Regions from separate parts of the Rhodococcus sp. FG69 genome, predicted to be linked through region 1. Evidence: riboswitches for the same ligand, from Rfam matches in the RefSeq annotation. Region 1 holds a riboswitch; the other holds the start of a gene.
What was found. Region 1 has a riboswitch for S-adenosylmethionine ahead of ACODSO_RS12900 (bifunctional o-acetylhomoserine/o-acetylserine sulfhydrylase). Riboswitches for the same ligand answer to the same signal wherever they lie in the genome.

Region 2: another riboswitch for S-adenosylmethionine. It lies ahead of ACODSO_RS25040 (aminotransferase class V-fold PLP-dependent enzyme); the one in region 1 lies ahead of ACODSO_RS12900 (bifunctional o-acetylhomoserine/o-acetylserine sulfhydrylase).

Annotation. Positions count from the first base shown of each region.
Region 1 covers NZ_JBMDIX010000014.1:1,024-8,573, reverse strand. Annotated here, with positions in the region: gene ACODSO_RS12930 (DUF4349 domain-containing protein) at 1-811, shown strand, start outside; gene ACODSO_RS12925 (tRNA (cytidine(34)-2'-O)-methyltransferase) at 808-1,272, opposite strand; gene ACODSO_RS12920 (pentapeptide repeat-containing protein) at 1,306-1,914, shown strand; gene ACODSO_RS12915 (bifunctional methylenetetrahydrofolate dehydrogenase/methenyltetrahydrofolate cyclohydrolase) at 1,952-2,818, shown strand; gene ACODSO_RS12910 (DUF3017 domain-containing protein) at 2,823-3,098, shown strand; gene metX (homoserine O-acetyltransferase MetX) at 3,112-4,269, opposite strand; gene ACODSO_RS12900 (bifunctional o-acetylhomoserine/o-acetylserine sulfhydrylase) at 4,266-5,603, opposite strand; SAM riboswitch class IV at 5,778-5,906, opposite strand; gene ACODSO_RS12895 (MFS transporter) at 6,145-7,404, shown strand; partial or broken gene ACODSO_RS12890 (iron-siderophore ABC transporter substrate-binding protein) at 7,497-7,550, opposite strand, start outside.
Region 2 covers NZ_JBMDIX010000042.1:43,412-50,961, reverse strand. Annotated here, with positions in the region: gene ACODSO_RS25065 (TetR/AcrR family transcriptional regulator) at 1-446, opposite strand, end outside; gene ACODSO_RS25060 (hypothetical protein) at 517-1,521, shown strand; gene alc (allantoicase) at 1,527-2,486, shown strand; gene ACODSO_RS25050 (YbaK/EbsC family protein) at 2,522-2,995, shown strand; gene ACODSO_RS25045 (hypothetical protein) at 3,003-3,512, opposite strand; gene ACODSO_RS25040 (aminotransferase class V-fold PLP-dependent enzyme) at 3,648-4,991, opposite strand; SAM riboswitch class IV at 5,065-5,180, opposite strand; gene ACODSO_RS25035 (Pls/PosA family non-ribosomal peptide synthetase) at 5,383-7,550, shown strand, end outside.

The DNA of each region.
Region 1 (7,550 bases):
GGAATTCTCGCCCGAGGCGGGGAGTGTCGTGCGCGATCAGGCTCCACAGCCTGCGGAGCGCAAAGAGGTTGTGACAGGCCAGATCTATGTGACCGCCGCCGATCCCGTGCAGGCCGCACGCGATGCAGTCGGCATCGTGGAGAAGGCAGGCGGACGCATCGACAATCGCACCGAGAATCCGGAGACCGACAATTCGCCCGCGAGTAGTTCCCTCACCGCCCGCATTCCGGCCTCCGAACTCACCGGAGCCGTCTACCGCATCGAAGCGCTCGGCAAGGTCACCAGCGTCAGCATCAGCCGCGACGACGTCACGATGCAATACCAGGATCTCGATGCCCGCATCGCGGCGCTGCAGTCCTCGGTCGATCGGTTGCGAGCCCTCATCGCAGGCGCCACCAACACCGCGGACCTGATCGAGGCGGAGTCGGCGCTGTCCAGCAGACAGGGTGAGCTCGACAGCCTGACGTCTCAGAAGAACTATTTGGCCGATCAGGTGGATTTGTCCACCATCACTGTGCAATTCAGTACCGACGACGTGACACCGTCTCCTGGCCCCGACAGCTTCTTGGACGGCCTGGTGGCGGGGTGGAACTCGTTGCTGGATGCACTCCGAGGCAGTGTCGTCGCACTCGGGCGCGCCATCCCGTGGGTCGGTGCGCTCGTGATCGGTGCCGGGCTGGTGTACGGCGTCGTTCGTATCGTACGAGCAAGGACGCACCCGACGTCGAGCGCACCGGCTCGCAGGCTGGACGAAGCGGATGAAGCGGATGAAGCAGGGGAACCGAACGAGGCCAAGGATGCACAGGCCTAGACGCTGCCCTCGAATCCGTGCTGACGCCACGCCTCGTACATCACGACGGCTGCAGCGTTGGCGAGGTTGAGGGAACGTCGACCCGGGATCATCGGGATGCGTAATTTGTCGGTGACGCGTGGATCGTTCAACACGTTCTCGGGCAAGCCGGTGGGTTCCGGCCCGAGGAGCAGAACGTCGCCGGGGAGGTAGTTCACGTCCGTGTGGAACCGCGTCGAGTGTGCCGTGTAGGCGAACACACGATCGGGTTCGAGCGCGTCCCATGCCGCCGACAGATTCTCGTGCACCGTCACCGACGCCAGGTCGTGGTAGTCCAGCCCGGCACGCTTGAGTTTCGGTTCGGACATGTCGAAGCCGAGCGGGCCGACCAGGTGGAGCTCGCACCCGGTACCTGCGACGAGGCGGATGGCGTTGCCGGTGTTCTGCGGAATCCGGGGCTCGAAGAACATGAGTCGAAACACCCGGCTCACTCTGCCATCACCGCCGAAGGAAGGATGGTGCAGGTGGACGACGAACAGATTGTCGGCGAGGATTTCTCCGACGCCCAGCTCGACCAGCAACAGTGGAACGGGCGCAATTACGTGGCGTGCAACTTCCGTGACGCCGACCTCAGTGGTGTGAAGACGACGTCCGTGGTGTTCACCGAATGTGACTTCACCGGGACGGATCTCACCGAATCGGTCCACGTCGACTCGGCATTCAGGTCGTGCACGTTCACCCGGACGAATCTTCAGCACAGCGTTTTTCGCCGGTCCACGTTCATCGGGTCCACCTTCGACGACTGCCGTATGCGGCCGGCGACATACGACGAGGTCGACTTCACGCTCGTCGGAATAGGGCGCGCGGACCTCCGTGGAGTAGACCTGAGCGGCTGTCGGATGGTCGAGGCGAATCTGGTGGACACCGACCTCCGCAAGTCCGTGTTGGCGTCGGTCGATCTGTCCGGTGCCCGGGCCACCGGAGCGAGACTCGACAACGCGGACCTGCGTGGCGCGCGTGCCGACGTGAACCTGTGGGTCGCCGCATCCCTCACCGGAGCGAAGATCGAGCTGACCCAGGCGGTGGCGTACGCGCAGGCGCACGGGCTGTTCGTCGAGGGTTGACGAACCTGTCGCGATGCCGCCCTGGAACAATGTCGATGTGACTGCAACGATTCTGGACGGCAAAGCCACCCGTGACGAGATCTTCGTCGACCTGACCCGGCGAGTGGAGACACTGCGCGCCAGCGGCATCGTTCCGGGATTGGGGACCGTGCTGGTCGGCGATGACCCGGGTTCGGCCGCGTACGTGCGTGGCAAGCACAACGACTGCGCGAAGGTCGGGATCACTTCGATCCGACGCGACCTTCCAGCCGATATCAGCCAGGCCGATCTGGACGCCGTCATCGACGATCTCAATGCGGATCCAGCGTGCACCGGCTACATCGTGCAGTTGCCGCTACCGAAGCACCTCGACGAGAATGCTGCGCTCGAACGCATCGACCCCGACAAAGACGCCGACGGCTTGCACCCCATCAACCTCGGCCGGTTGGTGTTGGGCAAGGAGGCTGCGCTCCCGTGCACTCCGCGTGGGATCGTCCACCTGCTGCGGCGCTACGACGTCGCGATCGCAGGCGCTCATGCCGTGGTCATCGGCCGCGGTGTCACCGTAGGGCGCCCGATCGGTCTTCTGCTGACTCGCAAATCCGAGAATGCGACCGTCACGCTGTGTCATACCGGCACCACAGACCTGGCCGCCGAGGTGAAACGCGCAGACATCGTCATCGCAGCGGCAGGAGTGCCGGGAATTGTCACAGCCGACATGGTCAAGCCGGGCGCGGCCGTTCTCGACGTCGGAGTCACCCGAACGGACGACGGTTTGCGCGGGGACGTTGCGGCGGATGTCGCGGACGTCGCAGGGTTCCTCTCACCCAATCCTGGAGGCGTCGGACCACTCACCCGCGCTTTCCTGCTCGCAAACGTGGTGGAGCGAGCGGAACAGGATCTGCTGGCACGGACTGCGGTCTGATCCGATGCGAAATCAGATCCGCAAGAACCTGCCCCTGCTGGCCGTACTCGTCGTCATCGCAGGGGCGTTGGTTCTCGTTGTCGCGGATCGGTGGCGCCGTGGATCGTTCGTTCTCGGGATTGCGACGATCCTGGCCGCGGGATTTCGGTTGTGTCTGCCGGAGAATCGCGTAGGCCTGCTGGCGGTCCGCGGGCGCGCCTTCGACGTGTCGGCGCTGGCGCTGGTGGGTGGCGCCATCGTCTTTCTGTCGTCATCGATCGACCCGCTCGGCACGGATTGATCGAAAGTACGTGTCAGCCGGTCCGCTCTACACGAGCGGACCGGGCGTGCGCCATCGTCTCGCCGAGAAGCGCGGCCACCGCTCCGGCCTCGGTGAGAAAACCGTCGTGACCGTCTCTGGACTGAATGACTTCGAGACCGCGGCATTCGGGTAGGCCCCGCGCGATCTCTTTCTGTTGTCTCAGCGGATACAGCCGATCGGAGTCGACTCCGCCGACGATGGTGGGCACGGTTGCCAGCGCAAGTGCTGCGTCGATACCGCCCCGCCCTCGTCCGATGTCGTGTCTGTTCATCGCTTCGCTCAGCAGGACGTACGTGCTGGCGTCGAATCGGTCGGCCAGTTTGGTCGCCTGATGCTGCAGATAGCTCTCGATTGCGTATCTGCCGCCGTTCCAGGGATTTTCGTCGGCCTGAGCGGAGTTGGAGAACCTCAGATCCAGTTCGCTCTCGGTGCGATACGTCAGGTGCGCGATGCGTCGAGCAATTTTCAGTCCGGTTCGGGGCGTTCGGCCGGTTCCGTGATAATTGCCGCCCTGCCAGTCCGGATCGGAGACGATGGCGTCGATCTGCGTCGTCTGAGTACCGATCTGATCTGCCGTCGCGCGGGCACCGACGGCTAGGACGAGCGCCGCGCCCACTCGATCGGGATGGCCGACGATCCACTCCAGGGTCCGCATTCCGCCCATCGATCCACCGACCACCGCGGCGAAGCGCTCGATCCCGAGAACGTCGGCGAGCGCAACCTCCGCCGCCACCTGGTCGCGGATCGAGATCTCCGGGAACCTGCTGCCGTAGTGCTTGCCATCGGGAGCGAGAGAGCTGGGGCCAGTGGTCCCGCCGCACCCGCCGAGGACGTTCGACGCGATGACGCACCACTCGTCCGTATCGATCGGTGCGCCGGGGCCGACCATCCCGTTCCACCAACCGGGCAGAGCATGGTCGGCATCTGCCGGACCGCTGACGTGGGAGTCTCCGGTCAGAGCATGCTCCACCAACACCACATTGTCGCGATTCGGTGCGAGCTCGCCCCACCGCTGCACCGCGACGGTCACCTGAGGAAGCGTGGCGCCACTTTCCAATGCGAGTGGGCCGATGTCGATGTTGCCGAGCCGTCCGTCCGGCGGCGGGAATCCCGCCGCCGGACGGACGTCGTGCACGGAGCCGATGGTCAAGATGCCGCCGCTGCGAATCCGCGTTCGAGATCGGCCAGAATGTCGTCGATCCCCTCGATGCCCACGGCGAGCCTGACCAGTCCCGGAGTGACTCCCGACGCGAGTTGCTCCTCGGGGGTCAGCTGCGAATGAGTGGTCGATGCGGGGTGGATAACCAGTGAACGCACATCACCGATGTTAGCCACATGACTGTGCAGGCTCAGTGCGTCGACGAACTTCTTGCCCGCGTCGACTCCGCCCGTCAATTCGAAGGCGATGATCGCGCCCTGTCCCTTCGGAGCGAGTTCCTGACCCCGCTGGTACCACGGCGACGACTTCAGGCCTGCGTAGTTGATGGATTCGACGTCGGCACGCGCTTCGAGGAACGCCGCGACCTTCTGCGCATTCTCGACGTGTCGTTCCATCCGCAGGCTGAGTGTTTCCAGGCCCTGACTGATCAGGAACGCGTTGAACGGAGACACCGCTGCGCCGATGTCGCGCAGCAACTGGACCCGTGCCTTGAGCGCGAACGCCGGCGCGCCCAGGTCGGCGAACACCACACCGTGGTAGCTCGGGTCCGGTGTGGTGAAGTTCGAGTGGCGCCCTTGCGTCCAATCGAAGGTGCCTCCGTCGACGATGGCTCCTGCGATCGCGGTGCCATGTCCACCGAGGTACTTGGTCGCCGAATGCACCACGATGTCGGCGCCGTGCGCGAGCGGTTGGATCAGGTACGGGGTAGCGACCGTGTTGTCGACGATGAGCGGTATTCCCTGCTCGTGCGCGACCGCCGAGATGCCGGGGATATCGAAGACGTCGTTCTTCGGATTCGAGATCGTTTCGCCGTAGAACGCCTTCGTATTCGGCTTGATCGCGGCCCGCCACTGCTCGAGATCGTCGGGATCCTCGACGAACGTGACCTCGATGCCCAGCTTGGGAAGGGTGTAGTGGAAGAGGTTGTAGGTTCCGCCGTACAACCGCGGGCTCGACACGATGTGGTCGCCCGCTTCGGCGAGGTTGAGGATCGCAAAGGTCTCCGCCGCTTGCCCCGACGCCACCAGAAGCGCCGCGACGCCGCCCTCGAGCGCCGCGATGCGCTGCTCGACGACGTCCTGCGTCGGGTTGATGATCCGGGTGTAGATGTTGCCGGGCTCGGCAAGCCCAAACAGAGCAGCAGCGTGATCGGTGTTGTCGAACGTGTACGACGTGGTCTGGTAGATCGGGAGCGCGCGCGCCTTGGTGGCGCCGTCGGGAGTCTGCCCGGTATGAATCTGTTTGGTTTCGAAGCTCCACGATGCGGTGGGATCTTCGATGGGGGTGCCTGTTGCGTCTACGACGTCAGGGGTGCTGTCGGTCATGGTGTGGATAACTCCGTCTTCGAAGAATGTGTCAGGGTTCGAATCGGCTCTCGGCGGGAAAGCCGGGGCGGGGTGTATCGAGACAACAACACATGGGGGACCTCCTCCTCGGGCACGCCGCATTCCGGCGTGCTCCGTCAGTGGGTCCGCCGACGAAAGAAACCAATTCGAGCGGACCCGCGCTTGTTCTCCGGCTACACGTTCTCGTATAGCCGACTAACCCGGTCGTTCACCCGGGGCACCCCACCGCGGTTGGAGGGTTGCCGGCCAGCAAGCCGGGGCTCGATGCTGGCACTCATGACCTGGCGTGAATCCTAGCGGGGACGGGTAGATCAGGAAACAACGACACCACCGGTAGTCGCCTCAGTGCTGTGACCTGCGGGGGAATGGTTGGCCTTCGGCGGCGCCGAGTGAGGTGAGGACAATCACCGTCGATCTGTCCGAAATCCACGTGGATCCGGGATGACAATCGATCCGAGGGACGTTCCCTACTGGGGTCGTCCCTTTTTCATGCCCCGACACTAGACAAGGTTGTTCTGCTGTGACTGTCACCGATTCGGCTTTCGCCAAGAATGTCAGCGCTGTGCGCGACAGGGTGTCGAACGGGCCGAGCGCCAGTCACAGACCGCTCTCGACCCGCAGGCGTCTGGCCATGCTGGCGCTGTCGATCGGTGGCTTCGGAATCGGTACCACCGAATTCGCATCGATGGGCCTGCTTCCGGACGTCGCGCAGACGATGGGCATCTCGGAGCCGTCCGCCGGGCACATGATTTCGGCGTATGCGCTCGGTGTGGTCGTCGGTGCGCCTGCGATCGCCACACTCGCCGCGCGAGTTCCGCGGCGAGCGTTGCTCATCGTGCTGATGGTGGCGTTCACGCTCGGCAACCTCGGCACAGTGTTCGCACCGAGCTTCGGTGAGCTGGTGGCATCGAGATTCGTCGCCGGTCTGCCGCACGGCGCGTACTTCGGGATCGCGGCTCTGGTAGCTGCGCATCTGGCCGAGCCCGGCAAACGCGCCAAAGCCGTTGCCATGGTCATGATGGGTCTGTCGATTGCCAATGTCGTCGGTGTACCGATCGCAACGTGGCTCGGTCAGGCGCTCGGGTGGCGAAGTGCCTTCGCCGTCGTCGCCGTGATCGGCGCGCTCACCGTGGCTGCGTTGATCGTGTGGATGCCTCGTCTCGACGGAATGCCCACGACCAATCCGATCACCGAACTCGGGGCCCTGCGTCGCGGGCAGGTGTGGATGACGTTGTTCGTCGGCATGGTGGGCTTCGGCGGCATGTTCGCGGTCTACACCTACATTGCCTCGACGCTCACCGACGTCGCAGGTCTGGCCCGTGCGCTCGTGCCCGTCGCGTTGATGATCTACGGCCTCGGCATGGTCGCGGGCAACTACGTCGGCGGGTGGCTGGCCGATCGCTATCAGTTGCGGGGAACATTTGTCGGTCTGGCCTCGATGGCCGCGTTCCTCGCGATGTTCGTGATCGCAGCGCACAATCCGGTCAGTGCGTTGATTCTGGTGTTCCTGATCGGTGCTTCAGGGTCGTCGGTGATCCCTGGATTGCAGACCAGATTGATGGATGTCGCCGATGACGCCCAGACGCTGGCGGCGTCGCTCAACCACGCGGCGTTCAACCTCGCCAACGCCATCGGCGCAGCGCTCGGCGGCGCGGTCATCGCTGCAGGATTCGGCTACACCGCCCCGGCCGCGGTCGGTGCGGTCCTGGCGGTAGCCGGCCTCGCTGTCCTTTCGACCGCGATGTGGATGCAGCGCCGGGCCGACGCGAACGCTGCCTGACACCGCTCGACCTCCCGCCCGTCCGCCGAGATCGAAGTTGTGCCGCGAATGTCGTCCGATTCGACGCACAACCTCGATTTCGGCGAATGTGTCTAGCCTGTGGTGGCTGCGCCGTCGCCCGCAAGGGTGCTCGCGAACGCGGGCGT
Region 2 (7,550 bases), on a different contig from region 1:
GCAATCAGTCGCTCGAGTTCGTCGCGGAGGCGACGACGCTCACGTCGGTAACCCTCGGCAAGCTCCGGTGTTCGACCGGCCTGGATACCGAACTCGGTGACGAGCAGTGGCCACCGCGGTTCGTCGACGACCCAGTCTGCGATAGCGTCACCGCCTCTACCTGCGGCGTCGCCGGGGCCGAGACCGGACACAGTGTCGATCACCCGCGCTGCGAGATCCATCGACCGCTTGGACAACAGCTCCGCGAACAGCGCCTGCTTGGAATCGAAATTCGAGTAGACCGCCCCCTTGGTGAAGCCGGCCCTCCGGGCGATGTCCTGCAATTTGGCTGCCGCGTAACCGTTCTCGGTGAACTCGTCGGCAGCCGCCTGCAGCAGCCGTTCTCGAACGTTCTCCCGGCCCGGCCGCTGTGTCGATGCCCACGTTCCTTGACCCTCAGTAGTCACGATACCTAGGGTATTCAATACCCGGGGTATTGAACAGTCGGAGAACCACACAGATCGCGAAGGAGTCCACATGCGCAAGGTCGTCTTGATTGCGATCGGAGTTCTGATACTCCAACTCGGTTTCATCGCCAGCTACGTCGCGGCCTTCCACCAGCCTTCACCGCACGAGATCCCCATCGCCGTGGTCGCAGAACAGGGACTTCCCGCCGGGCTGGATGCCGACACCGTCGCCAAGCTCAACGCCATCGACGGCACGCCTCTGTCGGCTCGAACCGCGTCCAGCACCGCCGAAGCCCGCGATCTCATCCGCAACCGCGACGTGCTCGGCGCCTACGTGGTCAGCCCGACCGGCACCGACACCCTCATCACCGCAAGCGCTGCGGGCAGCTCGATCTCCGCTGCGCTGGAGTCGATCTTCACGGGGATCGAACAGACTCAGAACCGCCAATTCGTCGTTCGCGACGACATTCCTGTCGGAATCCACGACAACCGCGGCCTGTCCGGCTTCTACCTTGCCGTGGGCTGGGTCGTCGGCGGATACTTGCTGGCCGCCGCCATCGGCCTGCTCGTCGGAGCACCGAAATCTCGTCGAGACGCAGCCGCCCAACTGGGGATCTTCGCCGGCTACTCGGTCCTCTCGGGAGCACTGGGAGCATTCATCGTCACTCACCTACTCGGCACGTTCGCCGGTCACTGGTTCCCGCTGTGGTTGCTCGGGACGGCAGTCGTGTTCGCGACGTCGGTCTTCACACTCGGCCTGCGCGCCGCAATCGGCGTCGCGGCAGTTCCGATCGCGATCATCGTGTTCGTCATCCTCGGCAACCCCAGCGCGGGTGGGGCATTCGGACCGAACGTCCTCCCCGACTTCTATGCGGCCGTCGGCCGCTGGATCACTCCTGGCATCGGAACGGAAGGGGTCCGCAGCATCGTGTACTTCTCCGGAACCGGCCTGGGCCAACCCGCACTGGCACTCGCCCTGTATTCCATCATCGGTGTCGGCCTGCTGTTCGTCTTCTCCAAGTCCCGGGTGGCGTCACCAGAGATCGAGAAGTCCGAGCCGCTCCCAGTATTCTGACCCCTATGACAGCAACTTTCCCCCTCCCTTTGCCCGATCTCGCCGTCCGCACCCTCGGCGGCGCAGTCGTGTGGGCGAACGACGAAACGTTCGCGGAGAAGGAGAATTTGGTCAAGCCGGGCAAAGCCGATTACCAGACCGCGACGTTCGGCCACAAAGGACAGATCTACGACGGTTGGGAGACGCGCAGGCGTCGGGAAGCGGGATACGACGAGGCCATCGTTCGTCTCGGGGCCCCCGGCGTCGTGGATGCTGTCATCGTCGACACAGCCTGGTTCACCGGCAACTACCCGCCGGAGATTTCCGTCGAAGCGGCCTCGGTCGAGGGCTTCCCATCCGCGCAGGAGCTACACGAAGAGACCGAGTGGCAGACCATCGTCGCCAAGAGTCCCGTCGAGGGTGACACCGAGAACCGGTTCAAGGTTGCGTCCGATGAGCGCTGGACCCACGTGAAGCTGTCGATCTACCCCGACGGTGGCGTCGCACGGTTGCGCGTTCTCGGCCGTGGACGTCCCGATCCGCGGTTCATCGCAGCCGGACCGTTCGACCTCGCTGCCCTGGAGAACGGCGGGTACGTCTCGGCCTGCTCCAACATGTTCTACAGCTCGCCGAACAACCTGCTCTTCCCCGGCCCTCCGCGGTCGATGGGCGAAGGGTGGGAGACCTCACGTAGGCGCAACGACGCCAACGACTGGGTTCAGGTCCACCTGGCTGGAACTGGAACGATCAACCTGGCCGAGCTGGACACTTCGTGCTTCCTCGGTAACGCACCCGGTGCAGCATCGCTGAAGGGCAGGCTCGGTGACGGCGAGTGGATCGATCTCCTTCCTCGCACCCGACTCCAGCCCGATACCCGTCACCGGTTCCTTCTCGCCCACACCGAACCGGTGTCCGAGGTCCGTATGGACATCTACCCCGACGGCGGCATGGCGAGGCTCAGACTGTTCGGAGACTTGGCGGCCTGACTGCGAACTTGCCGCCGTAGCAATACCCTTGGAAGATGCCCCGGCTTCTTCACCCGAACGCAGCACACGTCGCCGACATCTTGATCTCACGCGGTCATCACGGGGTCGTAGTCACATCCCCCGAGCCGACGCCGACCGCCGACGCCGCCGCCGAGTCGCACGGTGTCAGCGTCGGCGCGATCGTGAAGTCGCTGGTCTTCCTACTCGACGACGATCCGGTGCTGCTGCTCGTGTCCGGAGCGCATCAAGTGAACCTGGAAGCAACTGGCAAGCGCCTCGACGGCACTCTGACGCGCGCCCCACTGGAACTGGTGAAGCACTCCACCGGCCAGCCGATCGGCGGTATCGCGCCGGTCGGTCACCCGACCAATCTGCCGACGTTCATCGACGAGACCCTGTCCGGCTACCCCGAGTTGTGGGCTGCAGCCGGACACCCCAACACGGTGTTCCGAACCACATACTCCGAACTCCTCCGGATCACTGCAGGGCTCGCGGTAGATGTCACCTGATCCGGTGTCAGGACGCCAGAACTCGGCTGGGCGCGCGCGATCCGGTAGCTGACGCAACAGCGTCGCCGGAGAACGTGACACCGCGGTCTTCGAGCCACGGAACGACGCCGCCCACGACCCGCTCCAGGTTTCGCTGCTCGGGTCCGATCGGTATCAACGTCACACCGTCGGCCACGTCAGCGGCGTTCACGTCGGCGACAAGCCCTGCCAACCCCGACGCCGTACCGACGTACCGAATGGAATCAGGCACGTCGGGTGCGTTCAGCGCCACGAACTCTCGACGCGCCGTCCGTGCGTCGTCGGCAATGTAGATTTCGATGTCGAGGAAGACCGCGACGCTGTCGGCGTCCTTGCCTGCCTCCACGACCTCGGCTCGCGCGCGAGAGCGGGCCTGCTGCCCTTCACGGAGATCCGAGGCACGAACGCGTGTGAACGTCTCGGTCGGTCGAGCATCGGTGATTTCGGTCCAGGTTCCGGATGCCGTGAGAGCAACTCGGACAGCTGAAGTGTTCGACATGAAGTGTTGTCCTGTCGTGCGTGAGGTGAGCGATGTCCGCGGGCTACGCCGACGGCCTACACGACCCCGATGCCGTCCGGCACAGATCGACGTACCGATCGCGCCAGAGGCGGCTCTGCGACAAGACAATTGCTGTCATGAAGCGATGCTAGCCGTTTGGCGGGTGCACGGGGATCCCACACCTGCGGCGCCATCTGCGAGGCCGGGAAAGGGGCGCGGGTCGGGGACCGGATTCCACCACCCGTTCTCCTCCTCGTACGTCCAGGACGGTCCACGTGTGACGAGCTCGCCGACAGCATCGATCAGGCGGTCGACATCGGTGCCCGAACTGCCGAGGCCCAGGCTGGCGCGTACGGCACCGCGTGGGTGCCCGATGCGAGCCAACAGTGGATGCGCGCAGAACTTCCCGTCGCGAACACCGATTCCGTGCTCGGCGGAGAGGTACGCCGCGACCTCGCCCGGGTCGTAGCCGTCGACCGTGAATGTGACAATGCCCACACTTTCCGGGGCGTCACTCCACACTGTCAGCAGTTCGACACCGCCGATGGCGCTCAGTCCGTCGCGCAACCGGTCGGACAACACCTGCTCGTGTTCCACCGAGCCTGCGGCCTCGTGCTGCGCCAGCGCCTCGCATGCGGCCGCCAGTGCCACGACACCGAGAACATTCGGCGTGCCGGCCTCGTGCCGCGCGGGAACGGGCGCCCACTCGGTTCGGTCGAGGCCGACTGAGCGCACCGCGCCTCCGCCTGACAGATAGGGCTCGGCAGCGTCCAGCCAGTCACGCGCGCCGACGAGAACGCCGGCCCCGTGCGGTGCGTACAGCTTGTGGCCGGAGAACGCGAGATAGTCGACGCCCAGGTCGCCGATGTCGATGCGCCGATGGGGAACGAGCTGGGCGCCGTCGACAAGAATGCGTGCACCGTGCCGGTGCGCGAGCGCGGCGAGTTCTGCTATCGGGAGCACTTCACCCGTCACGTTCGATGCGCCGGTGATCGCGAGCAGCGCAGCAGGTTTCGTGGACAATTCGACGTCCAGCCGGACAAGTGTCTCGGCAATGGACTCGGCTGCGACGACGACGCGGCGACCGTTCCACGGCAACAGGTTCGCGTGATGCTCTATGTCGAGCACGACGGTGTCCCCCGGAACGCATCCGGCCAGGAGATTGAGCGAATCAGTGGTGTTCCTGGTGAAGATCACCACTGAATCACTCTGTGCACCAACGAAGTCCGATACCGTGACCCGCGCCTTCTCGTAGGCGGCGGTGCACACCCGCGACGCGTATCCAGCACCACGGTGCACACTCGAGTAGAACGGCAGGAGCTCGGCGATGCGTTCGGTGACCGCGACAAGCGCGGGCGCACTGGCCGCATAGTCGAAATTGGCGTAGGTGCAGGAACTTCCATCGACGAGTGGCACCGACAGATCAGCTCCGCTGACGGAAGCGAACGAAGCACACGAGTGGTCGAGAACAGCAGTCATGACAAATAACCCTTGTCGATCAAGGGACCTGCGGAATCACATGGACATGTCCAATCACACGTGAATACCGTCGAGTCCGCGCTTGCTGCATCGGTTTTCCGATGCCAGCCTGGTCGTCACCCGGAGCACCCCACCGCGGAGGAGGGTTGCCGACCAGCAAGCCGGGGCTTGATGCTGGTACTCATGACCTGAACAAGAGGATGACAAATACGACGCGGGATTGTCAACCCAGCAGGTAGGAAACCCGCAACTGGACTAAACTGCCCCAGTGCTGAACCCGTTCGTAGCCCACGTCCGTTCACCTTCTGGCCAACCGAATATGAGATAACCACCGTCACGCGTACTGACGTCCACTTGCATTTCGGTGCTACACGAGAAGAAGGACACCCGGTTGTCTGTGCAATCACAATCGGATTCGACAGGCACGCAGCGCTCCGCTGCGGTCCCCGTCGAATTCTTGCGATCCGAGCGCGCTCCCAAGGAGCGGACGCTCATCGATGTCCTGCGCTCGACCACCTCTCGGTTCCCCGATGCTCCGGCGATCGACGACGGCACGGTCTCGGTCACCTACCGTGAGCTACTGGAGGACATCGACGAGGGTGCACAGTGGCTGGCCCGTGCCGGGGTGCGCCGCGGCGACCGCGTCGGAATCAGGATGCCGTCGGGATCCTTCTCGCTCTACGTAGCCATTCTGTCGATCCTCAACGCCGGTGCCGCCTACGTACCCGTCGACGCGGACGACCCGGACGAGCGCGCCGAACTGGTCTTCGGCGAAGCCAAGGTCACCGCAGTCGTGACTGCCGGTGGTATCGCCGCAGGCACGGCCGAGAAACAGGACACCCCTGCCCCCGAAACTCTCACCACTCCGAGTCCCGACGACGATGCTTGGGTCATCTTCACGTCCGGCTCGACCGGCACTCCGAAGGGCGTCGCTGTCAGCCACCGCAACGCAGCGGCGTTCGTCGACGCCGAAGCCGTGTTGTTCATGCAGGACGATCCGCTCGGACCCGGCGACCGCGTGCTGGCGGGCCTGTCGGTGGCATTCGATGCCTCGTGTGAGGAGATGTGGCTGGCGTGGCGCAACGGCGCGTGCCTCGTCCCGGCCCCTCGCTCCCTCGTTCGAAGCGGTTTCGACCTCGGGCCATGGCTGGTCTCGCGGGACATCACCGTCGTCTCGACGGTCCCCACCCTCGCTGCGCTGTGGCCTGCCGTCGCCCTCGAAGCCGTACGTCTGCTGATCTTCGGCGGCGAAGCCTGCCCACCCGAGTTGGCGGAGCGACTGGCCGTCGACGGCCGCGAAGTGTGGAACACCTACGGGCCGACGGAAGCAACCGTCGTCGCCTGCGCGTCGATCATGGACGGCAAAGGTCCAGTTCGGATCGGCCTTCCACTCGACGGCTGGGATCTCGCCGTCGTCGACGCGTCGGGAAACCCCGTCGCGATCGGCGAGGTCGGCGAACTGGTCATCGGTGGCGTCGGGCTCGCGCGCTACCTGGATCCCGCCAAGGACGCCGAGAAGTACGCTCCCATGCCGACGCTGGGCTGGGACCGCGCCTACCGAAGCGGCGACCTCGTCCGGCTCGAACTCGAAGGACTGCTATTCCAGGGCCGCGCCGACGACCAGATCAAGCTGGGCGGCCGACGCATCGAGCTCGGCGAGATCGACAACGCGCTGCAAGCCCTGCCCGGAGTCGGCGGAGCCGCAGCAGCCGTCCGGAAGACCGGCGCGGGCAACTCTGTCCTTGTCGGCTACCTCGCCAGCACCGACCCCAATTTCGACCTCGACGCCGCGCGGAAGATTCTGGCCGAGCAGTTGCCGTCGGCTCTCGTCCCGCGGCTCGCACTCGTCGAGGAGATGCCGACTCGAACCTCCGGCAAAGTCGACCGCAATGCTTTGCCGTGGCCACTGCCCGGCATGGGCGAGACGTCGGATCTGAGCGGCACCGCAGGCTGGGTCGCCGAACTGTGGACCAACATTCTCGGTGCCCAGGTCTCCGACGAGAATGCCGACTTCTTCCAGAACGGCGGCGGCTCCCTGTCCGCGGCCCAGCTCGTGACGGCCCTGCGCGAACGGTTCCCGGAGATCACCGTCGCGCAGCTCTACGACCACCCCCGGCTCGGATCGCTCGCCCGGTATCTCGACGAGCTGGAGCCTCCAGTGGAGGTCATACCCCGCGACGTCGAGCCGACGTCGCGCACAGCTCAGTGGATACAGATCGCCGCAACCGTTCCACTGACCACGTTGACGGGGCTGCAGTGGATCACGTGGGTGGGGATCATGTTCAACGTCCTGTCGTGGTTCGCGGACGTGCCCTGGGCGCCGACGCTGTCCTGGTGGTGGATTCTCGTCGCGTTCCTGTTGTTCATCACACCGGTCGGCCGGATGGCGATCTCGGTCGTCGGCTCCCGTCTGCTGTTGGCCGGCCTGAAGCCAGGCGCCTATCGACGAGGCGGAAGCGCCCATATCCGCCTCTGGACGGCGACGCGTCTCACCGACGCGAGCGGGGCGTCGAACCTGTCCGGAGCGCCGTGGATGGTCTACTACGCCCGCGCACTCGG